DNA from 3 places in the Pseudoalteromonas sp. SANK 73390 genome. Region 3 is predicted to be linked to each of the others. Evidence: predicted binding sites of a transcription regulator. Region 3 holds the regulator's gene; each other region holds the start of a gene.
What was found. Region 3 encodes sigma-54, which starts transcription at its own class of promoters, with help from an activator protein. Its sites were predicted from a motif close to GTTGGCACGNNNNTNGNNT; they were not measured.
Positions count from the first base shown of each region.

Region 1: a site for sigma-54 is predicted at 2,432-2,450, ahead of SANK73390_RS07020 (DUF3192 domain-containing protein). Genes of this name have one in related genera too.
Region 2: a site for sigma-54 is predicted at 2,265-2,283, ahead of SANK73390_RS16000 (LPP20 family lipoprotein). Genes of this name have one in related genera too.

Region 1 is NZ_ARPN01000053.1:20,072-27,121, reverse strand. It holds gene SANK73390_RS07030 (hybrid sensor histidine kinase/response regulator) at 1-1,090, shown strand, start outside; gene SANK73390_RS07025 (GGDEF domain-containing response regulator) at 1,091-1,993, shown strand; gene SANK73390_RS07020 (DUF3192 domain-containing protein) at 2,022-2,396, opposite strand; gene SANK73390_RS07015 (D-2-hydroxyacid dehydrogenase) at 2,552-3,499, opposite strand; gene zntR (Zn(2+)-responsive transcriptional regulator) at 3,574-3,987, shown strand; gene SANK73390_RS07005 (SO_0444 family Cu/Zn efflux transporter) at 3,971-5,140, shown strand; gene SANK73390_RS07000 (1-acyl-sn-glycerol-3-phosphate acyltransferase) at 5,240-6,349, shown strand; gene SANK73390_RS06995 (DUF1289 domain-containing protein) at 6,463-6,711, shown strand; gene SANK73390_RS06990 (DUF3283 family protein) at 6,801-7,007, shown strand; gene SANK73390_RS06985 (GNAT family N-acetyltransferase) at 7,009-7,050, shown strand, end outside.
Region 2 is NZ_ARPN01000114.1:32,512-39,561, reverse strand. It holds gene SANK73390_RS16020 (chemotaxis protein) at 1-23, opposite strand, end outside; gene flgA (flagellar basal body P-ring formation chaperone FlgA) at 164-871, shown strand; gene flgM (flagellar biosynthesis anti-sigma factor FlgM) at 940-1,263, shown strand; gene flgN (flagellar export chaperone FlgN) at 1,256-1,684, shown strand; gene SANK73390_RS16000 (LPP20 family lipoprotein) at 1,750-2,229, opposite strand; gene SANK73390_RS15995 (flagellar assembly protein T N-terminal domain-containing protein) at 2,339-3,532, shown strand; tRNA gene SANK73390_RS15990 (tRNA-Arg) at 3,770-3,844, opposite strand; gene SANK73390_RS15985 (FlgO family outer membrane protein) at 3,934-4,587, opposite strand; gene SANK73390_RS15980 (FlgO family outer membrane protein) at 4,596-5,273, opposite strand; gene SANK73390_RS15975 (FlgO family outer membrane protein) at 5,287-5,883, opposite strand; gene SANK73390_RS15970 (SPOR domain-containing protein) at 5,947-6,498, opposite strand; gene SANK73390_RS15965 (carboxypeptidase-like regulatory domain-containing protein) at 6,624-7,050, opposite strand, start outside.
Region 3 is NZ_ARPN01000055.1:68,282-75,331, reverse strand. It holds gene lptC (LPS export ABC transporter periplasmic protein LptC) at 1-173, shown strand, start outside; gene lptA (lipopolysaccharide transport periplasmic protein LptA) at 163-690, shown strand; gene lptB (LPS export ABC transporter ATP-binding protein) at 693-1,418, shown strand; gene SANK73390_RS07970 (RNA polymerase factor sigma-54) at 1,475-2,986, shown strand; gene hpf (ribosome hibernation promoting factor) at 3,014-3,301, shown strand; gene ptsN (PTS IIA-like nitrogen regulatory protein PtsN) at 3,304-3,756, shown strand; gene rapZ (RNase adapter RapZ) at 3,775-4,620, shown strand; gene SANK73390_RS07950 (HPr family phosphocarrier protein) at 4,625-4,897, shown strand; gene mgtE (magnesium transporter) at 5,072-6,430, shown strand; gene pmbA (metalloprotease PmbA) at 6,791-7,050, opposite strand, start outside.

The DNA.
Region 1 (7,050 bases), on a different contig from region 3:
AAAAATGGACAAAGCAGTGTGTGTAGTCGCTCAGGCTTACTCGCCAGTATTGTGGTTATGTAAAAAGGAAAGAGTGGTTGATTACTTAAAACAAGCAGATATATGCATTGTTTATAGCGCCAACGAAGCGATAATAGAAATGACACAGCGTGAGTATAAATCGCTTGTTGTTTGCGACCCCAATGAGGTTAGCGCATTACTACAGCATGCCCCACAATATATTGAGAGGTTAGAATCGGTTATCAGTACCCAGCTGCAGTCTTTCTCTAAAACAACATGCAATGCACCTTTGACAATTATGCCTGATGAAATGTTCTTACAAAGTGCATATAGCTGTTTGTTGTATGAGCAAAATAGTCAAATGCTAATTCAGGCTCATAAGGATATTTCTGGATGCCTGTGCTTAGTAATTGATGACAACAGCTTAAATTTAGATATTACAGCAAATATGTTGCTTGCTTTAAATATTAATGTGGTAGTTCAAAATTCCGCATCCAACCTTGTTGAGGTCGTTTCGGCCTTAAATCCCGATCTCATTTTGATGGATATTCACATGCCTGTGATTGATGGTTTCCAAGCGACTAAGGAGCTTAAGCAGACATTAGAGAGTTTTAGCAATCCAATTATTGCGCTAACGGCAAATGCACAACGCAGTGAGCAAGAGCGGGCGCTTGATGTAGGAATGTGTGATTATTTAAACAAACCAGTCTCACAAGCAAAATTGCATCAAGCGTTGCAAACGCACCTACAAAATGAAGATGTTTTTTTCGACAGTCAACTCGGGTTGCAACAAATGATGGGAAATGTTGAATTATTGAGCAAAACGCTTGAAAAATTCGCTAATATGTGTACAGAATATTTGCAGAAAATTGACACTGAAAATGAGTTAACCAAACTGCAGATGATAGCTCATAATGTTAAAGGTGCAGCTGGTGGTGTTGGCTTTGTTCACTTAGCTACTACAGCGAAGCAACTTGAACTGCATTTGAAAGATCATGGCACGTTACAAAATAGTACGCTAGTGAAAAATTTAGTGATGTGTTTAACTCAAGTACGCCAATATATATTAATGAAATATCACGGTGAATAAATGCAAAACAATACCTATGTATTAGTTGTTGATAGTGACCCTTTAAATCGTGTGGTGCTTGAAAATACACTGAGCGAGGACTGTCGCATAATATTAAGTGATAACTCAACCAGTGCATTGCAATTGATTGCTAAACACAATGTTGATTTAATCATTACCGATATCACCTTAGCTGATGACCTGGGAGGGCTATTTTTGCAACGTTTAAAAGAGTCTCCCGATACTTATATGATTCCAGTTATTATTATTTCATCTAGTAACGCCTATAGTGATGAAGTGAGAGGTTTACAAATGGGGGCGGTAGATTACATCACTAAACCGTTTAGCCCTTTAATAGTAAAAGCTAGAGTAAAAATGCACTTAGCATTGAAACAAAAAAGTGATTTATTGGAAAAGCTTGCATCAGTAGATGGATTGACCGAGTTGCCTAATCGTCGCTTATTTGATAAACATTTTGCGCAACAATGGCAGTTATGCCAAAGCGACAAAAGTAGCCTTGCGCTGTTATTAGTGGATATCGATTATTTTAAAGAGTACAACGATGAGTATGGCTATGCTGGTGGTGATGAGTGTTTAGTCAAGGTGGCACGGGCGCTAAAGCTTGTGGTTGAACAGCAAAAAGGGTTTATTGCGCGCTATGATGGCGTAAGATTTGGTATTACTGTATCGGGCTACTCAGCCCATCAAGTTGAGGCCTTAACTACTGCGATGCATGATGCTATTGATAAGCTATTACTGTCGCATCAGTGTTCCCCGATATGTGCACATGTGAGTATCAGTATTGGGATTGTTTATACTAGAGAAAGCTTCTCTTTAGGTGTGACAAACTGCTTACAGCAAGCTGATTGCGCATTGGTTGCAGCCCACACAAACCAAGAACGTATGGTAATGATAAATAGGTGAGGTAACTCTCACCTATTTATCTAGCGTTTTATAGTAGCTCTGCCATCGCACTGTCACCAAAACCAATTAATTTCGCATCTTTAAAAACCAACGGTGTACATTCATCTTTGGTAACTTTACCATCAGAATGCTTGCTGTTAGTGGCAAAAAATAACACCTGATAAACATTATCGCCTTTTTTAACGAGCTCTGTGAATTCTGGTGTATCAAATGAATTTAAAACACTTTGGTAATCGGCACCAATATCTAGCTTGGCTATTTTTTTGCGATTGTCATGTTGTGTCTTCTCCCAGTTACCATTGTGCTTTACCCAACCATGATCTACTTCGCCGTCAGAGACTGCCACAATACAACCTGAAAGGAGTGGTGTTGCAAGTGCAGCAACTAAAAGTAATTTTTTCATTTTTATATGGTCCTTAACATTATTTGGCTCTATATAAGCAAAATTATTGCCAATAGTAAAAAGGTAAATTGTTTCAAATAGTTATATTGTGTTGCTAATTATTTTAAATGTGATTTAGTTTTAATAATTCGTTATTTTAGCTAATTTTTGATAAATTACACCACTTTGTTTGTTGTGCTACTTTTAATAAATTTTTGAATGTTGTCAGCGATTTGCTGCACCAAACGAGTGATTGATTCTTCGCTCGCCCAGGCAATATGTGGTGTCACTAATAGATTTTCACCACAATAATGAAGTAGTGGATTGTTTGCATCGGCTGGCTCTTGCGATAGTACATCAATGCCTGCACCTGCTAATTGCTTGTTATTAAGCGCATCTACTAAAGCTTGCTCATTTACGATGCCACCTCTTGCCGTATTGATCAGCACCGCAGATGGTTTGAGTAATGACAGTACTGATTCATCAAATAGGTTTTTTGTGTGCTCTGTCAGTGGACAGTGGACTGATATAATGTCAGCTTGTCTTAAAGCTTGATCAAAATCTGTGCGTCCAGCTCTTATTTTTTTGCGATGTCGACGCTCTGCAATAACAACATGCGCGCCAAAAGCATGGGCTACATTAGCAACTGCTTTTCCTAGTGCACCGTAACCGACGATGACAAATTGTTTCGCATTTATTTCGCTGATTGAGTGATCTAAACGACAAAACATATCACTTTTTTGCCATAAGCCTTGCTTACAGTCGTTGTTATAGCGATGCACATTGCCCATTAAATTACCTAGTAACGTAAACGTGTGCTGTACGACGGATGGCGTTGAGTAGCCGGCAACATTTTGAACCGTGATATTATTCGCTTTAGCAGCATTTAAATCGATATTGTTGGTCCCAGTAGCTGCAACGCAGATAAGTTTTAAATTGGGTAGGCATGCGATGGTGCTGGCATTTAAAATAACTTTATTGGTGATAATGATATCAGCGTGTTGGCAACGTGATATAACTTGTGTTGGTGGTGTGTTGCTATACACAGTCACTTGACCAAGCTTTTGTAATGGTGATAAAGAGGTATTTGCAAGGGTTTTAGCATCAAGTATTACGATATTCATATTTTTCTCAAAAGTTATTGACCTTAGTGTTAACTCTAAGGTTTATACTTTATCACGAAATAAAGGAGACAAAGATGAAAATCGGAGAGCTAGCAAAATCGTTAGGGGTATCAACAGATACGCTACGGTACTACGAGCAGCATAACTTATTAACCCCGGATTCAAGAAGTGAGTCAGGGTATCGAATGTATAATCAAGCACAGCGACGGCAAGTGCAGTTTATTCTTCGTGCTAAAGATGTGGGTTTTAGCTTAAAAGAAATCCATGAGTTATTACAAATCAGTATTGATAAGCATCAACATAGTTGCGAGGAAGTGAAAGGTATTACGTTACAAAAACTGGCATTAGTCCGTGCGCGTATCACTGAATTGCAACGTTTTGAACAATCTTTATCTAAACTGGCTCTGCGCTGCTGTGGTGGATTAGAAAGCGCTGACTTTTGCTCTATCTTAACTGTGTTGGAGGATATAGATGGAATTGATAACTAATTTTTGGCAGCTATTTTTATTATCAGCGCCTTGGCTAATGCTTGGTTTATTCCTAGCGGGTTTACTCAATGTGTTTATTGCAAAAGACTTCTTGCAACGTCACTTAGGTCAAGAAGGTTTTTGGACCACAGTTAAAGCAGCGCTAATTGGTGCTCCTATGCCATTGTGTTCATGTGGTGTTATCCCCGCAGCAATCGGTTTAAGAAGAGCAGGAGGGTCAAAAAGTGCGACCACTGCATTTTTAGTTTCAACGCCAGAAACGGGGGTTGACTCTATTTCTGTTTCTTATGTTTTGCTTGGTCCATTTATGGCTGTGATCAGACCAATTGCAGCCATTTGTAGTGCGATTGTAGCTGGCGTATTGGTTGGAAGAGAAGATAAATCTATTCAAGCTAGTACTACTAAAAGTATAACTAATAATGATAGCTGCAGCACGGCAAAGTCCGCATCACAAGTTCAGGAAAGTCATTGTTGTAGTGATAAAACGCTTAAAGCAACAGGAGAATTAAGTCCGAGTTGCGATGATACAGCTGAACAAGCGCAGCCGCTAGGTGTAAGCTGTTGTGACAATCAATCTGCACCGCAACAAGCAACATTTATCAATAAACTTTATCAGGCACTGAGTTTTAGCAGCAACAAGTTACTCTCAGATACCATGGTATGGTTAATGGTTGGTTTGTTTTTTGCCGCGCTTGTGCAAACTTATGTCCCTGAATCTTTTTTAAGTCAGTGGGGTAGCGGGGTACTGGCAATGCTGGTCGTTATTTTGATTAGCATTCCAATGTACATTTGTGCTACTGCATCAACACCGATTGCAGCAGGTTTACTTATGGCTGGCGTGTCTCCAGGCGCGGTATTAGTATTTATGTTAGCAGGACCTGCAACCAATATTGCTACATTGGGTGTAGTAGCTAAAGAACTTGGCCAACGCGCTGTTTTTGCCTATTTAGGTGGCGTTGTTGGTGTGGCCATTATATTTGGCTTGTTAACTGATTTTTTAGTGTCAGCCTATGGATTTATTGTTCAGCCAATGCATCAAATGCAGCATGAAGTACTACCTCAGTGGTTAACACTGTTGAGTGGGGCCGTGTTACTCGCTTTGATGCTTCGTTTAGCGTTACTAGCTGGCTGGCAAAAAATGGTAATAAAATAGCCTATTAAGCACTTGCAAAGGTGGTCAGACTTGATAATCTTGGCTTCCCACAGATAAGCGCGATAAAATACGACGTTTTGAAGTTCAATCCTTAGATAAATGAGTAGTTTAGTGGATAAGTACGCACAGATAAGACCTTATAACGACGATGAAGTACCCGCGGCTCTGGGGCGTTTATTAGCTGATAATGACTTTATCGATGTTATCGCGAAGTACAATTTGCCAGCTTGGTTAAGTCATTGGTCTGCGCTTTCACGACCTCTGGTACGCGTAAGATTACGTATTAAATGGGGTGGATTCAGAACAGTTGAACAGGTTCAGCAAGAAGTGGCTTATTACTTAGAGATGCTTATCAATAATACAACCTCTAAAGTCACTTATTCTGGCCTAGATAAACTTGAAAAAGACGGTGCATATGTGTTTATTTCCAATCACAGAGATATTGTCCTGGATCCGGCGTTAATGAACTGGGGGTTGCATCAACACAACATGCATACAGTACGCATAGCCATTGGTGATAATTTGTTGCAAGTGCCCTATATAACAGAGCTGATGCGTTTAAATAAAAGTTTTATCGTTAAGCGCTCAGCGAAAGCACCAAAAGAAATGCTTAAAGCGCTTACGCAATTATCAGGTTACATTTTTGACTCATTACAATCAGGGCATTCAATTTGGATTGCACAAAAAGAAGGGCGAGCAAAAGATGGTGTTGATCAAACCGATCCAGCTTTACTTAAGATGCTTCAATTGCATGGACGTAAGTTAAAGTTACCCTTTGACGAGTATGTGAGAACTTTAAAAATTGTACCAGTATCAATATCCTACCAGTATGAGCCGTGTGCTATCGCCAAAGCCAAAGAGTTAGTTCATAAGCGAGAGTTTGGGGCTTACGTAAAAGCTCAGGGTGAGGATATCGAGAGTATCTTAGAGGGAATACGCTCTGATAAAGGTCATGTACATGTTGCATTTGGTGAACCGATTGCTGATCACTGTGATACACCTGATCAGTTAGCGGATAGTATTGATCGACAAATATTGAGTCATTATTATCTGCACCCAAGTAATTATATTGCAGCTGGAGAAGACAGTGAAGCGAGTCCTCAAGAGTTACAAGACTTTTTGAAACGATTAGAAAAGGTGCCCGAGGAGTTAAAAGCGCAAGTTCTTGCGATGTATGCCGAGCCACTGAAAAGAAAATTAGTACCATAAGCAAAAAAGTACTTTATTATGTAGAAAAACCACTCTTAATTAGAGTGGTTTTTTGTTTGCTATTAGCCCATAAAATCAAGTTATACTGATAATAAGAAACTGGTATGGGTATTATGGAACAAATAGAAATTTTTGAGATCCCCAGTCCATGTAAGGGGATCTGCCAAGTCAACAACCGAGGCTACTGTAAAGGCTGTTATCGCAGTCGTGAGGAGCGCTTTGCCTGGAATGACTTAAATAATGCCCAAAAGCGTAAGGTCACCGTGTTGTGCCAGCAACGCTATAAACGTTATTTGGCAACTAAGAAAAAGCAAAATGCACAAAATGATAAGCCAAATGAACAGCAATCTTTAGACTTTTAAGAGTTGGTAGCCCATCAGCTTAAAGGTCATATATAAAGATATGATATAATAGTGGGTATCTCTAAATTTGAATTAATGATGTGATAACGATGAGTTTTAATTTATGTAACTTACCTAGGCAAGAGAAGTATCAAATTCAGCTAGATTATGAAGCATCTTTTTGGGCTTACCAAATTAAACGCTCAAAAAGTACGCGCGAATCTGTTTATCAAGCAATCAATAGCCGACCGCAATCAGAGCAAGAGATATTGAAACAACGTTTTGAGTATTACCTTAGCATTATGCTTGCGGGGTAATGTGCGAGTTATTCAATTGAATGCAGTCGCTACTCCATTGATA
Region 2 (7,050 bases), on a different contig from region 3:
ACTGAGTCTAAAATACCTGCCATTTCAATCTCCTACCTTTAATAATGCTTAACGGAACGATACTTGCAGACGTTAATGAAGAAACAATAACTCTTGAAGAGGTGTCACAATTAACGCAAAATCTTTATACCCTTTTTCACATGATAAGCATAGTCGAAACATCATGAGTTTGTTAAAAAAAACCAAAACTTCAGCGTTTTTCACCACAATGGTATACATTCTACTCAGTTGTGAAGTTTATGCCCAAGGTTTCAATAATCAAGCACTCGAGGAAGCTGCTCGTTCATATATCTCAAGTCTAACAATCACTAAGCCCGACTCTAATTTGCAAATTTATGCAATACCCTTAGATTCGAGACTTGCCACACGCCAATGTAAAACGCCACTGGACGTATCGACTAATGCCACACCACCATTTAATCGACAAGTCACTGTACAACTTAAATGTGACGACTTATCTGGTTGGACTCAATATGTACATATTCGCATAGAAGAATTATTCCCAGTGATTGTAAGTAAAGAAATGATCAGCAAAGGAGAGCTTTTAACTGAGCAACACTTGAAACTTGAATATCGACCTAAACACTTTGTGAGATCATCTTATATTGAAGATTTTAATTTATTGATTGGTAGCCGAAGTAAGCGTACTCTAAGAGAAGGCATGCCCATAGGCATGAATCAAATTTGTATGGTTTGCAAAGGCGATATTGTGAACATTTATGCTAAAACACCGACTTTGACTATAAAAACATCAGGTATAGCATTGCAAGACGGTAATTTAGGTGAACAAATTCGGGTTAAAAATCAAAAGTCTGGAAAGATAGTGTCTGGAAGAGTAAAAGATGTTGATTCTGTTGAGGTGAATATCTAAAATTTTTGCTAAAGTTATAGTCACAGACGCCGATATATTAGGCAAGAAACTTTATTTGGGTCATGGTCATGGTAAATAACGTAAAAGGTCAATCGCAAACAAACAGCGCGCTTAATAATATTAAGCAACAAAAAGCTGAGTTGCAAAAAAATGATGTCAACGCGAATAGCGCACCTTCTAAAGCGCCACAAAAAGCGGCTGCAGATTCTGTAAGTTTGACACCACAAGCGCGTCAACTCAAAAACTTACAAGACAAAGCACAAGAAGCGCCAGCCTTTAACAGCGATAAAGTCGCTGAACTGAAAAAGGCCATTAGCGAAGGTAAATATCAGGTTGATGCTGAAAAGTTAGCGAAGAATATTGCCGCATTTGAGTTTGATATGTATGGATGATCAGCTAAACCTTTGTGTCCATAAGCTAGACAAACAGCTCACTCATTTATCAACTTTGACCCAGTTGCTAGATAGTGAGCTTAAGTCATTGGCAGCAAGAAAAGGTGATGGACTCAAAGATTTAGCAAGAGAAAAACTAACACTACTTAACAATATTCAAAAGCTAGATAAAGAGATATCTGGTTTTGATAAGTACTTATTTGAACAGGAAAAAGCTAAAGTAATTACTGCAAAGATAGAAAGCCTGCTGATAGAATGTAAACAAAAAAATGAAGTCAATGCTCAAGCTGCCCACCAAGCCAACCTCAGTATTAAAGACCTGAAGGAAATTTTAATTGGTGCTCCATCATCCGTCACATATAGCCAAGACGGTGCTGTTGTTTCTCAAAATAATGAACTAGTTAAAAACCTTAAAGCTTAATGTTTAAAGGCTCTATCTTCACAATTGTTCCGATTAAAGCCTCTCATAACGTGTTCAATCGGCACTTAATAATAAGTAACTCGCTTAATTTTTCTTGGCTTCGCTTGGCTTATATAAAGGTCGTGAACACGCTTCATATCTAACTCTAGCTCTGTAACGTATGTATCACCTGCAGCATAGCTTTTCACAACTTTAGCGCCACGGATCACCCCTCTCACTTGACTTTTTAAGCCATCACTTTGGGCTACAGCACCTTTAACAGTCATACTAGACGTGACGCTCTGACCATACACTTGCTCCGTTAGTTCACGGTATGCTTCAAGTTTTGAGACCTTAACTGCCATTAACATTTTCTGTGAACTGCTTATACCAGGCTGTGCACTCAGTGGTGCATACCCTATTGCTTTTAACACAGGGTAGTTATCAGGTTGTACATACTCGTATTCAATGTGCTTATCAAATAAACTACTACAGCCACTTATAAAGCACAAAAGCACCACTATACTTATAAGACCGACTCGGTTTGTTTGCTTTTCGATATTCATGGTTGATCACCTTACAAGATTACTAGTATTTATTTATGCACAATTCTTGCCATAAATTGTGGTACATGATTTGCTTCTAACTCAGTATAATATTTTTGAGGCGCTAATTATGATTAAGGCTATCACTTTACTTGCACTTATTTGTATCAGTACTGCTGTCAAAGCAGAATGGTATGAAGTTGTTGGTTATGCAAGTACTCAAGGTCGCGATGTTGCTCAAGCAAGACAAGCAGCCGTCAAAGACGCTATAACACAAGCACTTATTTTTTCTGGCGCAACCGTAAGTAGCGTGCAAAGCGTGGCCGATGGCATATTAAGCCAAGATGAACTAAAAATTCAATCTCATGGTGAAATACAGCAAGTCAACTTAGTAAGTGAAAATAAGGAACAGGACCAATACAGCGTTACTCTTCACCTAGATATTTATACAACGCAAGGTAAGTGCCTTGAACAGCAATTTAATAAACAGATAGCCATTACTCAAAGCCAATTGACACAGCCGCACCAAGCTCGTATGGGTCAAATATTTGACATCGCTAAATCTACCTCTCAAAGGCTGTTTAATACCTTGAATGAGCGGACAAATACTATAAAACCAATTCCATACCTTAATATCTCAATAGACGTAACAGAGTACTTCTCTCAGCAATTTAACTATAATCCTTTGCTTATCGAAACAATCGCAATGAACAGTAATAGCCAATATGTTTTATTAAGCCAGATTACTGATATTGCTGATACAGATAAACTAAACAGTGAATATGCTTTTTGGCAAAGTGATAAATACGCAAGAAGCTTTAAAATCGACTTTGCTTTGTATGATGCGCTGACCTATGAAAGAGTCTGGCAGCAGCACTATGCTACACAGGGGGTTTGGCCTTTTGAAAAAACAAAATTAATAGATGTGCACAGTGAAAAGTTTTGGAACTCTCATTATGCTCAAGAGATCCAGGAAGTATTTAATAAAGTCAGCCAAGATATGAATGCAGCTGTCTCTTGTATTCCAACCAAAGGAAAAATCTTATATTTAGATAATGATCAGGTAGTGATTAACCTTGGAAAAGCCCATGGTTTAGAGGCTGGAAAAATACTCTCCATCATGCATCAGAGCAGCATCATCACCAGTAAAGGTTCGGTGATAAATTCCACGATGCAAACTATAGAGCAAGTAAAAATCATTAACGTAAATATGCAAAGCGCAACAGCCGTTAATTTAAATTCGCGCCCGTTAAGTAATATACAGATCAATGACATAGTTCAAATCAAAGTGAAAAGTGCAGAAAGCTTTTTACTTGACAATTAACCTTATAGCTGCACTAACCCATTAAGCGCAGCTAAATTTCTTTGAATAGATTTTATTGTAAATATTTATTTTCAATTACTGAACTACTTATCTTACGAATCATTTAAGGTTTCACTGACCTAATAAATTTTGAGCGCCAAGTAAACGCTTTAAAACAACAAGAGCAAACAAAGGCTTTGACTTGATAAAAGTGAATCTTAATATAATTTAAGGGTATGTATAATAAGGTAGGTATATTGGCGGCCCCTGCAAGAATCGAACTTGCAACCGTCCCTTAGGAGGGGACTGTTATATCCATTTAACTAAGGGGCCACTACGGCTGGAATTATAGCCGTAGGTTCTATTATATTTCAATGCTTTTTTATAAAAGTCAGCCACTTAATGTAGTTAAATAATATTCCTCATCTTGCCCCTGACAATGCAATATCTGCATTATGTAACACGTATGCAGGTACCATTTTACGCGTGCTAGCGACCACTTGTTTAGAATCAATATCAATAACACGCGCATTAACTTCCACACCAGTGCTTCTGTATATCATGGTGCCAGAAAGCACATGACTGGCGATTTTTTTACTTGTCAGCGCTTTAGAGCTTCTGGAAAAAGAAAAATCCCCGCCTTTTGTCACCGACACTGACTGAGTCGCTTTAAAGTCCACGACACCGTACCCAAATTTTTGCAGTTGGTGAATGAAGGTTTCAGCAAGCTGATTACCAAGCTGATTTGTTGTACGTAAGTTATTATCAAAGTCTACAAAAGATGTGACCGCGATATTTACCTCTTGCTCAGAATACAAAGTATCTACAAGTTCCAAAGCCATTTGTTCAACATAATTAGCCAACTGTAAGTTATGTATTACGGGACTAAAGCGACGTGAATTTGGCAAGCTCTGTAGCTCATCTGCTTGCTGCTGTTCATGGGCTTCACGATAGAGCACATCAATTTGACTGGGCGCTACTTGCTGCTGTGCAATTGATGCTTGAGTATTATTTAATAATTGGCAACCACCTAAGGTAAATGCCATTGCTATCAACAGATAATTTTGCTGCTTCATTTCACACCTCAATTACTGGTTTTTTTCAGTAAAATGCCATCCGTTCTATAACTATTACCCAAAGCATCAACAACTTGCTGAGGGATAAAACCCTGTGCGGAACCAACCACGGCTTTACTGTTAATACCTACGATTCGAGCATTAACTAATACACCACCTTGATGATTAACTAAAGTGCCCGCTAAAACATATTGAAAGCTATGTGTTTCATTAAGCTCCAAATAATCACGACTAAAAACAAAGTCACCTTGTGGAGTTACTCTCATGTAGTCTGTCGTTTTAAAGTCAACTACAGATACACCAAATTTATGTAATTCATGCATAAAGCTTTCTGAAAGTTGGTTACCTAATAAGGTCCCCTGATCATAATCATCATCTAGGTAGACAAAGCTTGATACTGCCAAAGGTGTTTTTGCATTCACATATTGCAAGTTTTCTACCAAGTCTTGCATTATTCCACGCACATAATGGTTGATGTTCTTGCGGCTCACATTCGCTCTTTGGCTGACTAAATTTGGCATTGCGTTACGAGATTGGAATAGTTCCTTTGACGTGTTGGGTGCTATAACGCCACGTTGTGCATTATTATTGCCCTGAACTTGCTGGCTCTGAGAACCAAAGTTGTCCAGCATGTTTGCACAGCCAACGCTCAATGGTAATAGCAAAAGATACAAATAATTCTTCATTGTATGTTCCTCATCAATATTCACTGCGATAGATAAACCCATCGCGTTGCTGTATTTTTTCATCTGACCACATCACGTTCACTGGAATCTCAGTGGTCGCAGCAGAAACAACTCGACCATTTTGCGTATCTATTAGTCTTGCGTTAACAATATAAGCATGTTGCTGCTGGGTTAAAGTGCCTGCCACTACAAAGTCAATACTCTGGCGCTCACGTAAATTCTCAATATTTCGACTGAGCATACTATCTGCACTGTCTAACAGAGATAGCTGATTTTCTAATCGATGCTCCACGATGTGATAACCCAATTGTGTAAATTGGGTCAATAGACTCTCTTGTATTTGTTGGCTTAGACCTGCAGCTTGTTGGGTTGCAAGTCCCTCTCCTAGGCCTTCAGCCTTAAAAAAACTCATTACTGCAATGCGGGCATTGCGCTTACGAACACCTGATATGTTACTGAGCTGAACACTAAGATCACTCACATATTGATGAACAGTATAAGATGCCATCTTTTTCTCGGGTGTAATATAAAGAGGGTGTTGCTTGTTTACATACCCTATGTTTTGGCACCCTGAAAGACCAATGCATAACAAAAATAGAACTAAGCGCATTTTTATTAAACCTAAACAAATAACTCTGTTTAAATAAATGCAAAAACCATACCTAAATATTAATTACAGTTTGGTTTTCGTCGTTTGTTCACTCGAAAGGCAAACAATACAGTTTATTGATTTTAGCTTAAGGTTGCGACATGCTTCTAGAGCCAACTTTTTGTCTGAGTAACCACCAGCTTTTAAACGATAAAATGTCATATTATTTATTTGTGCGGTTTCAATGTTTAAATTTTCACTTAATGTGTCTGGCAACTTTGATTTCAAATTTGGAATTAAATTATCTAGCCTGTTTTTTTGTGTTACAGCGCTTAATTGCAATGTATATTTAGGAGTCATTTTAGGTAACGACTCTAATTTCTCAGGTGTCATTTGTGACTCTTTTCTAGCCTGCTTTGCTGCTGTTACTTGTGTTACCTTTTTACGGGGTTGCTCGCTTGCGTACGTACCCTTATTACCATTTTCACTATTGATTTGCTGTTTAACTAAGCTATCAAGCTGAGTTATTAAAACGCTTAGATCTTTCTCTATACGCAATAACCTTGCCACGCCAGCTTTTGCCTCCTGCCACTGCCTAGCAGACTCTTGCAATTGCTCTAACTGTGTTCTAGTCAATGTTACTTCTTGTTCTTCAGTGTTTTTTGTACTTGTGCAGGCACTGCTAACAACAATAAATAGCAATCATAACGAGCTGCCATATTTGCAAGTTTATTTTATGCACCATTTATTCCTTCTTTAAATTAGTACCGAATCAACGTGTGCAAAACATTACACGTTAATCCATGTTTTTCTACCTGTTCGCAGTCAGACACTGCATTAGCAACCGACTTTTTCGTGTAGCTTAAAGCTAGAATGTATTTTTCTTGCTGCGGATCGTATGTGTAAAAAGGTTGATAAGCATCTAACTTATTTATTTTATTACTGATCAAAACAAAGTATGTTTTTAAAATGGGTAAAGACGAAAACTCACCTAAGCTTGCCACCACACCATCCACTTTACTTAGCGCTTGCAATGACAGGTTTACTTCAGAAAGTACCTCCCCTTCATTCGGTAGTTCAACATGAACCCGCTGCTTTGCTTTAAGACTTTTTTGTTCCATTTGAGATTGCTCAACTGTTGCTGTGTATTCGCCTGGTTTCAAACCTGTCAATAAGTAATAGCCATCA
Region 3 (7,050 bases):
TTAAAGCAGACAATATACGCGTTGAAATAGACGAACGACTGATGCAATCTGAAAGGCCTGTAGAGATTACAGGCCCTAGTTTAAAAATTAACGGCAAAGGGCTTTATGCTGATTTAAACACGGATATCATTGAACTTATAAACCATACTCGAACTATTTATTATGACCAATAAACTATGTATTACCGCTATGCTTGTTGGATTGTTATTTTGCCAACCAAGCATCGCAAAACAAAACGACTTTGCAAATGAAGTTTCTATCAAAGCAGGCAAGCAACAGGCTCAGCTCAAGACCAATATTGGTATATTTGAAAAAAACGTAGAGATCATTCACGGCAAACGTAAAATTAATGCTGATAGACTTGAAGTTCACCGGCGCGAAGAGCTTGGGGACAACAAACAACTGTTAGTTGCTACAGGCTCTCCAGCTCAGTTTTCAGAACAACAAGCTGACGGTACCAAGTTAACTGCCAGCGCACAAGAAATTCGCTATGATGTTGCTAATCGTACTTTAGTGATTAAAGGGGATGCCTCGATTAATCAAGCTGGGCAAATTATTCAAGCTCAGTCTATTACCTACGATATGGATAAACAACTGATAAGTGCCGAAAGAGGTGAGCAAGATAACGCGCGCGTACACACCATACTCGTACCAGAAAAAACACCTAAAAAAGCGGGTCAAGGTAATTAAATATGAGTGTATTAACAGCAACTGCTCTGGCAAAAAGTTACAAAGACCGACAAGTTGTTAAAAACGTCAGCCTTAGTGTTGAAGCAGGTAGTATTGTTGGCCTTCTTGGTCCCAATGGAGCAGGAAAAACCACCAGCTTTTACATGATTGTAGGTCTCGTGCCAAGCGATAATGGCACCGTGTGCATCAACGATCATGACATTACACTATTGCCAATGCATAACCGAGCACGTTTAGGCATTGGCTATTTACCTCAAGAGTCATCAATTTTTAGAAAGCTCACGGTATATCAAAATTTAATGGCGATTTTGGAAACTCGCAACTCACTGAATAAGATAGCCCGTGAGCAAATTTTAAATGAACTACTGGATGAGTTTAACATTCAACACATTCGCGATAGCTTAGGTATGGCACTGTCAGGCGGAGAACGCAGAAGAGTAGAAATTGCTCGCGCTTTAGCCGCAAATCCTAAATTTATCCTTTTAGATGAGCCTTTTGCTGGTGTTGATCCCATTTCAGTGTTAGATATAAAGAAAATTATCGAACATTTAAAAAATAGAGGTATTGGTGTGTTAATCACCGATCACAATGTTCGTGAAACTCTTGATGTATGTGAAAAAGCTTATATTGTCTCACATGGTGAATTAATCGCCTCTGGTACTCCTGAACATGTTTTAGCAGATCAAACTGTCAGAGATGTCTACCTAGGTGAACAATTCAAGCTATAGTTAATGTACGTTTAGTCACAATAATAATAGAAAACCAGAAGGATTGTTAAAGGTAGATGAGGCAATCGTTACAGCTGCGCATGGGGCAGCAACTTACCATGACACCACAGTTACAGCAGGCTATTCGCTTGCTGCAACTAAGCACGTTGGATCTACAGCAAGAGATCCAAGAAGCTCTTGATAGCAACCCGCTTCTTGAAGTAGATGAGTCAGAGCCAGAATCTGATGCGCAAAACAGTGCCCAAGATAAAAATGGTAAAGATGAAAACCAAGAGGACACGCATTTAGACAGTCAAGATATCGAGCCTGTAAGTGACTACGAAATAGATTCGGATGCCGCACTAAGTAAAGAGACCGTGAGCGACGACCTCGCTATGGATGTGACATGGGATGAGTACATGAGTGCAGCTCCTGCTGCCAGTAGTGGACCCATGCCTGAAGACGAGACTATTTATCAAGGTGAGACGACGGAAACGCTTCATGAATATTTAATGTGGCAGCTCGAATTAACGCCTTTTAGCCCAACAGATCGCGGCATCGCAGTCGCTATTGTAGAAGCCATAGACGAAAACGGTACATTCACCTTAAGTACCGAAGATCTCTTAGAGAGCTTGAATGATGGCAACAGTGGCGAACATATTGAATTAGATGAAGTAGAAGCCGTATTAAAACGAATTCAACTTTTTGATCCTATTGGCATTGGCGCTCGCTCACTACAAGAGTGCTTGTGTATTCAGCTCAATCAATTTGACCCGCATACAACTCCTTGGTTGAGCGAAACTAAAATGATCCTCAATGAGCACATTGAGCTACTTGCAAGTCGCGACTATCGGACCTTGATGAAAAAAACCAAGCTCAAAGAGACTGAGCTCAAGGAGATCGTAACATTAATTCACACTCTTAACCCAAAACCTGCGGCAAGCATTATTCGTGAAGAGTCTGAATATGTCATTCCTGATGTATCAGTTAAGAAGATAAAAGGCCGCTGGGTAGTTGAGCTAAATCCGGAGTGCATGCCTAAAATTCGTGTTAACAATCAATATGCTGCAATGTCTCGCTCAGTGAAATCCAGCACAGATAGTCAATTCATTCGCTCTCATTTACAAGAAGCAAAGTGGTTTATTAAAAGCTTAGAAAGCAGAAATGAAACATTAATGAAAGTTACTAATTGCATTGTCCAACAACAACAGGCATTCTTTGAACATGGCCCTGAGGCAATGAGACCCATGGTGTTAAATGATGTTGCAGAAATGGTTGAAATGCACGAGTCCACCATTTCACGAGTGACCACACAAAAATATATGCACACACCTAGAGGCATTTTTGAGTTGAAGTATTTCTTCTCAAGTCATGTTAGTACTGAAAATGGAGGTGAGTGCTCGTCCACAGCAATCAGAGCACTAATCAAAAAGCTAATTGCTGCAGAAAATACTGCTAAGCCATTAAGCGACAGTAAAATAGCAGATATATTAGCGGAGCAAGGAATTAAGGTGGCCCGACGCACCATAGCAAAATATCGGGAGTCGTTAGCCATTCCACCGTCAAATCAGCGTAAAAGCTTGATTTAGGCGTATTACCTAAGAAGGAAAATGCTTATGCAACTAAATTTAACTGGTCGTCATGTAGAAATAACCGATGCATTAAGAGACTATGTCAACAACAAGTTTGCAAAGTTAGAAAGGCATTTTGATCATATAAACAATGTACATGTGATCTTAGATGTTGAAAAGCTAGTACAAAAAGCAGAGGCGACATTGCACGTTAATGGCGGAGAGCTTTTTGCCTCGACAGAACATCAGGACATGTATGCTGCGATCGACGGCCTAATTAATAAGCTAGATCGTCAGGTAATTAAGCACAAAGAGAAGCTAATTCGACATTAATTATGAAATTAAGCTCGATAATCAATAAGGACTGTAGCAAAGCTGCGGTCCTTTTTAATAGCAAAAAACGTATACTCGAATACATTAGCGAGTTAGCGCACGAACAGCTACCCAATTTAAATCAGCACGATATCCTTAGCGCATTAATGGCCCGGGAGAAACTCGGCAGTACAGGTATAGGTAAAGGGATTGCCCTGCCCCATGGTCGGATAATAGGTCTTGAAGTCGTGACAGCTTTACTATTAGTCAATCAACAAGGGGTTGAATTTGATGCCATTGATAATCGGCCTGTTGATATATTTCTTGCTTTAATTGTGCCTGATGGCGATAACGAACAACATTTAAAAACTTTGTCATCGATAGCTCAGCAGCTAAACAATAAAGAATTTTGTAAACAGCTAAGGAACGCTAGCAATGACGAGGAACTTTATGCCATTATTGCCTCAGCAGACTAGGTTATTAAGAGAAGCATAATGGAATTAATCATCATCAGCGGTCGCTCTGGTTCAGGCAAGTCAGTTGCACTTCGTGTATTAGAAGATTTAGGGTATTATTGCGTTGATAATATCCCAGTCAATTTATTACCGTCCTTAGTACGTAGTGTCTCTGATAACTACGATAAAATCGCTGTAAGCATTGATGTAAGAAATCTGCCAAAAGAGCAACAAGACTTTAATGATATTTTAGAATATTTGCCAGGTTTTGCTAACCCAATGCTGTTCTATCTAGACAGCGATGATAATACGCTCATACGACGCTTTTCTGAAACGCGTCGTTTGCATCCATTATCAGTGAATGACTTACCCCTAGATTTAGCAATACAAGAAGAAAAACGACTGCTAGATGTGCTAACTACACGTGCCGATGTGCTCATAGACACAACTGATTTAAGCGTACACCAGTTGGCTGAAACCATTCGTGAGCGTATTTTAGGAAAAAAAGATAAGCAACTAATCGTTACTTTCCAATCTTTTGGGTTTAAACATGGCATACCCAAAGAAGCTGATTATGTCTTTGACGCGCGCTTTTTACCCAACCCACATTGGGAACCTGAGCTAAAACCCTTAACAGGCTTAGACCAACCAGTTAAAGACTATCTGGCTAGTCATAGCATCGTGCAAAAATTCACATGGCAAATTCAAACTTTTGTGCAAACTTGGTTACCCCACTTAGAGCGAAATAATCGCAGCTATTTAACCATTGCGATCGGATGCACAGGTGGACAACACCGTTCGGTTTATTTGGCACAAACGATTGGTGAAAGCTTTGCGCGAACTCATCCTAATATTAAAATTCGCCACAGAGAGCAAGATAATTAACCTTATGCGTTGTGAAGACACCTTTTTAATTCAAAATAAATGTGGTTTACATGCAAGAGCCGCATCTGTACTCGCTCAACTTGCTATAAAGTTTGATGCTCAGATAACCCTATATCAAGATGACAAATCAGCAGATGGCAATAGTGTGCTCGCATTGCTTTTGTTAGAAAGCAGTCAAGGCAAAGAAGTTAAAGTGGTATGTGATGGTCCAGATGCCAAAGGTGCGTTACACGCAATTGGTGAGCTGATCGCACAAAAGTTTTATGAACAAGAATAAGTTAGCTAATCAAGTTCAGTAATTAAAATTTTCTCAGAGCTTGGTAAGGTACGCGTATTTACGTTAAACTCTTAGTCATGCACTGCGCCTAAATTTCTAAATCATACCCTAGCTGGCTCTTCAGCTTTTCTTTTAGGCAGACATTAAAAACATAAAAATAATTGAAGGAAGCCTATGCCTGAAGCTCTTGAACAAGACTACACACTACAACAACTGCAACAAGTAACGCAGGCATTAAATAGTGGACAATTTGTTCAAGTCAGGCGTACTTTAGCGGAAACAGCACCGTGTGATACGGCTTTACTACTCGAATCGTCTCCACACAAAGTGCGCCGTCAATTATGGCAGCTTGTAGACCCTGATATTCAAGGGGATGTACTCGAAGAGCTATCAGAAGATGTGCGTTTGAGCATTATTGTTCAAATGGAACCTGAGCTTATCGCCGCGGCAACCGAGGACATGGATGACGATGATCTCGGTGAAGTACTTCGTAGTCTACCTGATACAGTCTATCAAGACGTAGTCGGTGCCATGGATGCTCAAGATAGAGAGCGTGCAACGCAAGCACTATCCTATCAAGAGCGCTCAGCTGGCGCACTCATGAATACGGATACTGTTACCATACGACCCGATGTGACATTAGATGTAGTGTTACGTTACTTGCGTCTGCGTGGCACGCTACCCGATGGTACTGATGACCTCTATGTCGTTGATAAAGATAATTGCTTTATCGGTGCCCTGTCGCTTAATAGCCTACTGACTAACCCACCAGATAAGTTAGTACATGAGCTAATGGACACAGACAAAGAGTCAATTCCAATCACCATGGATGAAACTGAAGTAGCACAGCTATTTGAACGTTATAACTGGATTTCGGCAGCAGTTGTTGATGACAACGCTCATCTTTTAGGGCGTATCACCATCGATGATATTGTTGATGTTATTCGTGAAGATGCTGAGCATAGCTTGATGAGTATGGCCGGTCTTGATGATGAAGAAGACACCTTTGCGCCAGTATTTAAAAGCTCTAAGCGCCGCTCCATCTGGCTAGGTATTAACTTACTCACTGCGTTACTCGCTGCATTTGTTGCGAGCTTTTTTGAAAACACACTTGATATCTTACCATTTTTAGCCGTTTTAAACGGCATTGTCCCAAGTATGGGAGGGGTAGCAGGTAGCCAGACACTCACCTTAGTTATCCGTGGTATTGCTTTGGGTCACATCAACCAAACCAACCAACGTTTTATTCTTGGTAAAGAATTAGCGATTGGCGCACTCAACGGTGTATTGTGGTCTATTCTCATAGCTGGTGTTGTGGCATTGTGGCAATGGGATTTTGTACTCGGTGCTGTCATCGCATTTGCTATGTTTATGAATTTACTTGCAGCAGGTATTGCAGGCGCAAGTATCCCTATTGTATTAAAGCGCATGAAAATTGACCCTGCGCTGGCAGGCAGTGTGGTATTAACTACTGTTACTGATATTGTCGGTATTTTTGCGTTCTTAGGCACCGCAACTTGGTTCCTAATTTAGGATAGGGTTTGAGAATAGAAAATATTCTTTCAGCTGGGATTATTTGCGACACAATGCTGATATTTCGTTCATAAGCAACGTTGAGAGAGCAATAAAACTTTAGTGAGCAAATTCAACTATGCTTATATGAGGTTAACCTACCTCATAAAAAGGGCCTATATCGGCCCTTTTATGTAATTTATACCAACTACTAGATTAAATAAATGGCCAAATATTGCAAAAGATAAATGGCTTAGTAACTAGGAAAACTTCGGTATGTCGTTATTCCACATGAGTAACTTTTAACTCAGTTATTAAATCATTTAGCTCACTAGAAGAGCAATGTTTTAATAAAATTGGTATTAATAGTGTTATTTGAGGCTAAGCACCAGCCACCTGCATTGACTCCACCAATACAGAGCCAGTTTGAACACTACCGCGATATTCGATATCACCACCAATCGCTTGAATACTTTTAAACATATCTTTTAGGTTACCTGCGATTGTAATTTCACTTACTGGGTATTGTATTTGCCCATTTTCGACCCAGAAGCCACCAGCACCTCGTGAATAATCACCCGTTACAGTACTCACACCTTGACCCATCAACTCAGTGACTAACAAGCCTGTGCCCATTTCAT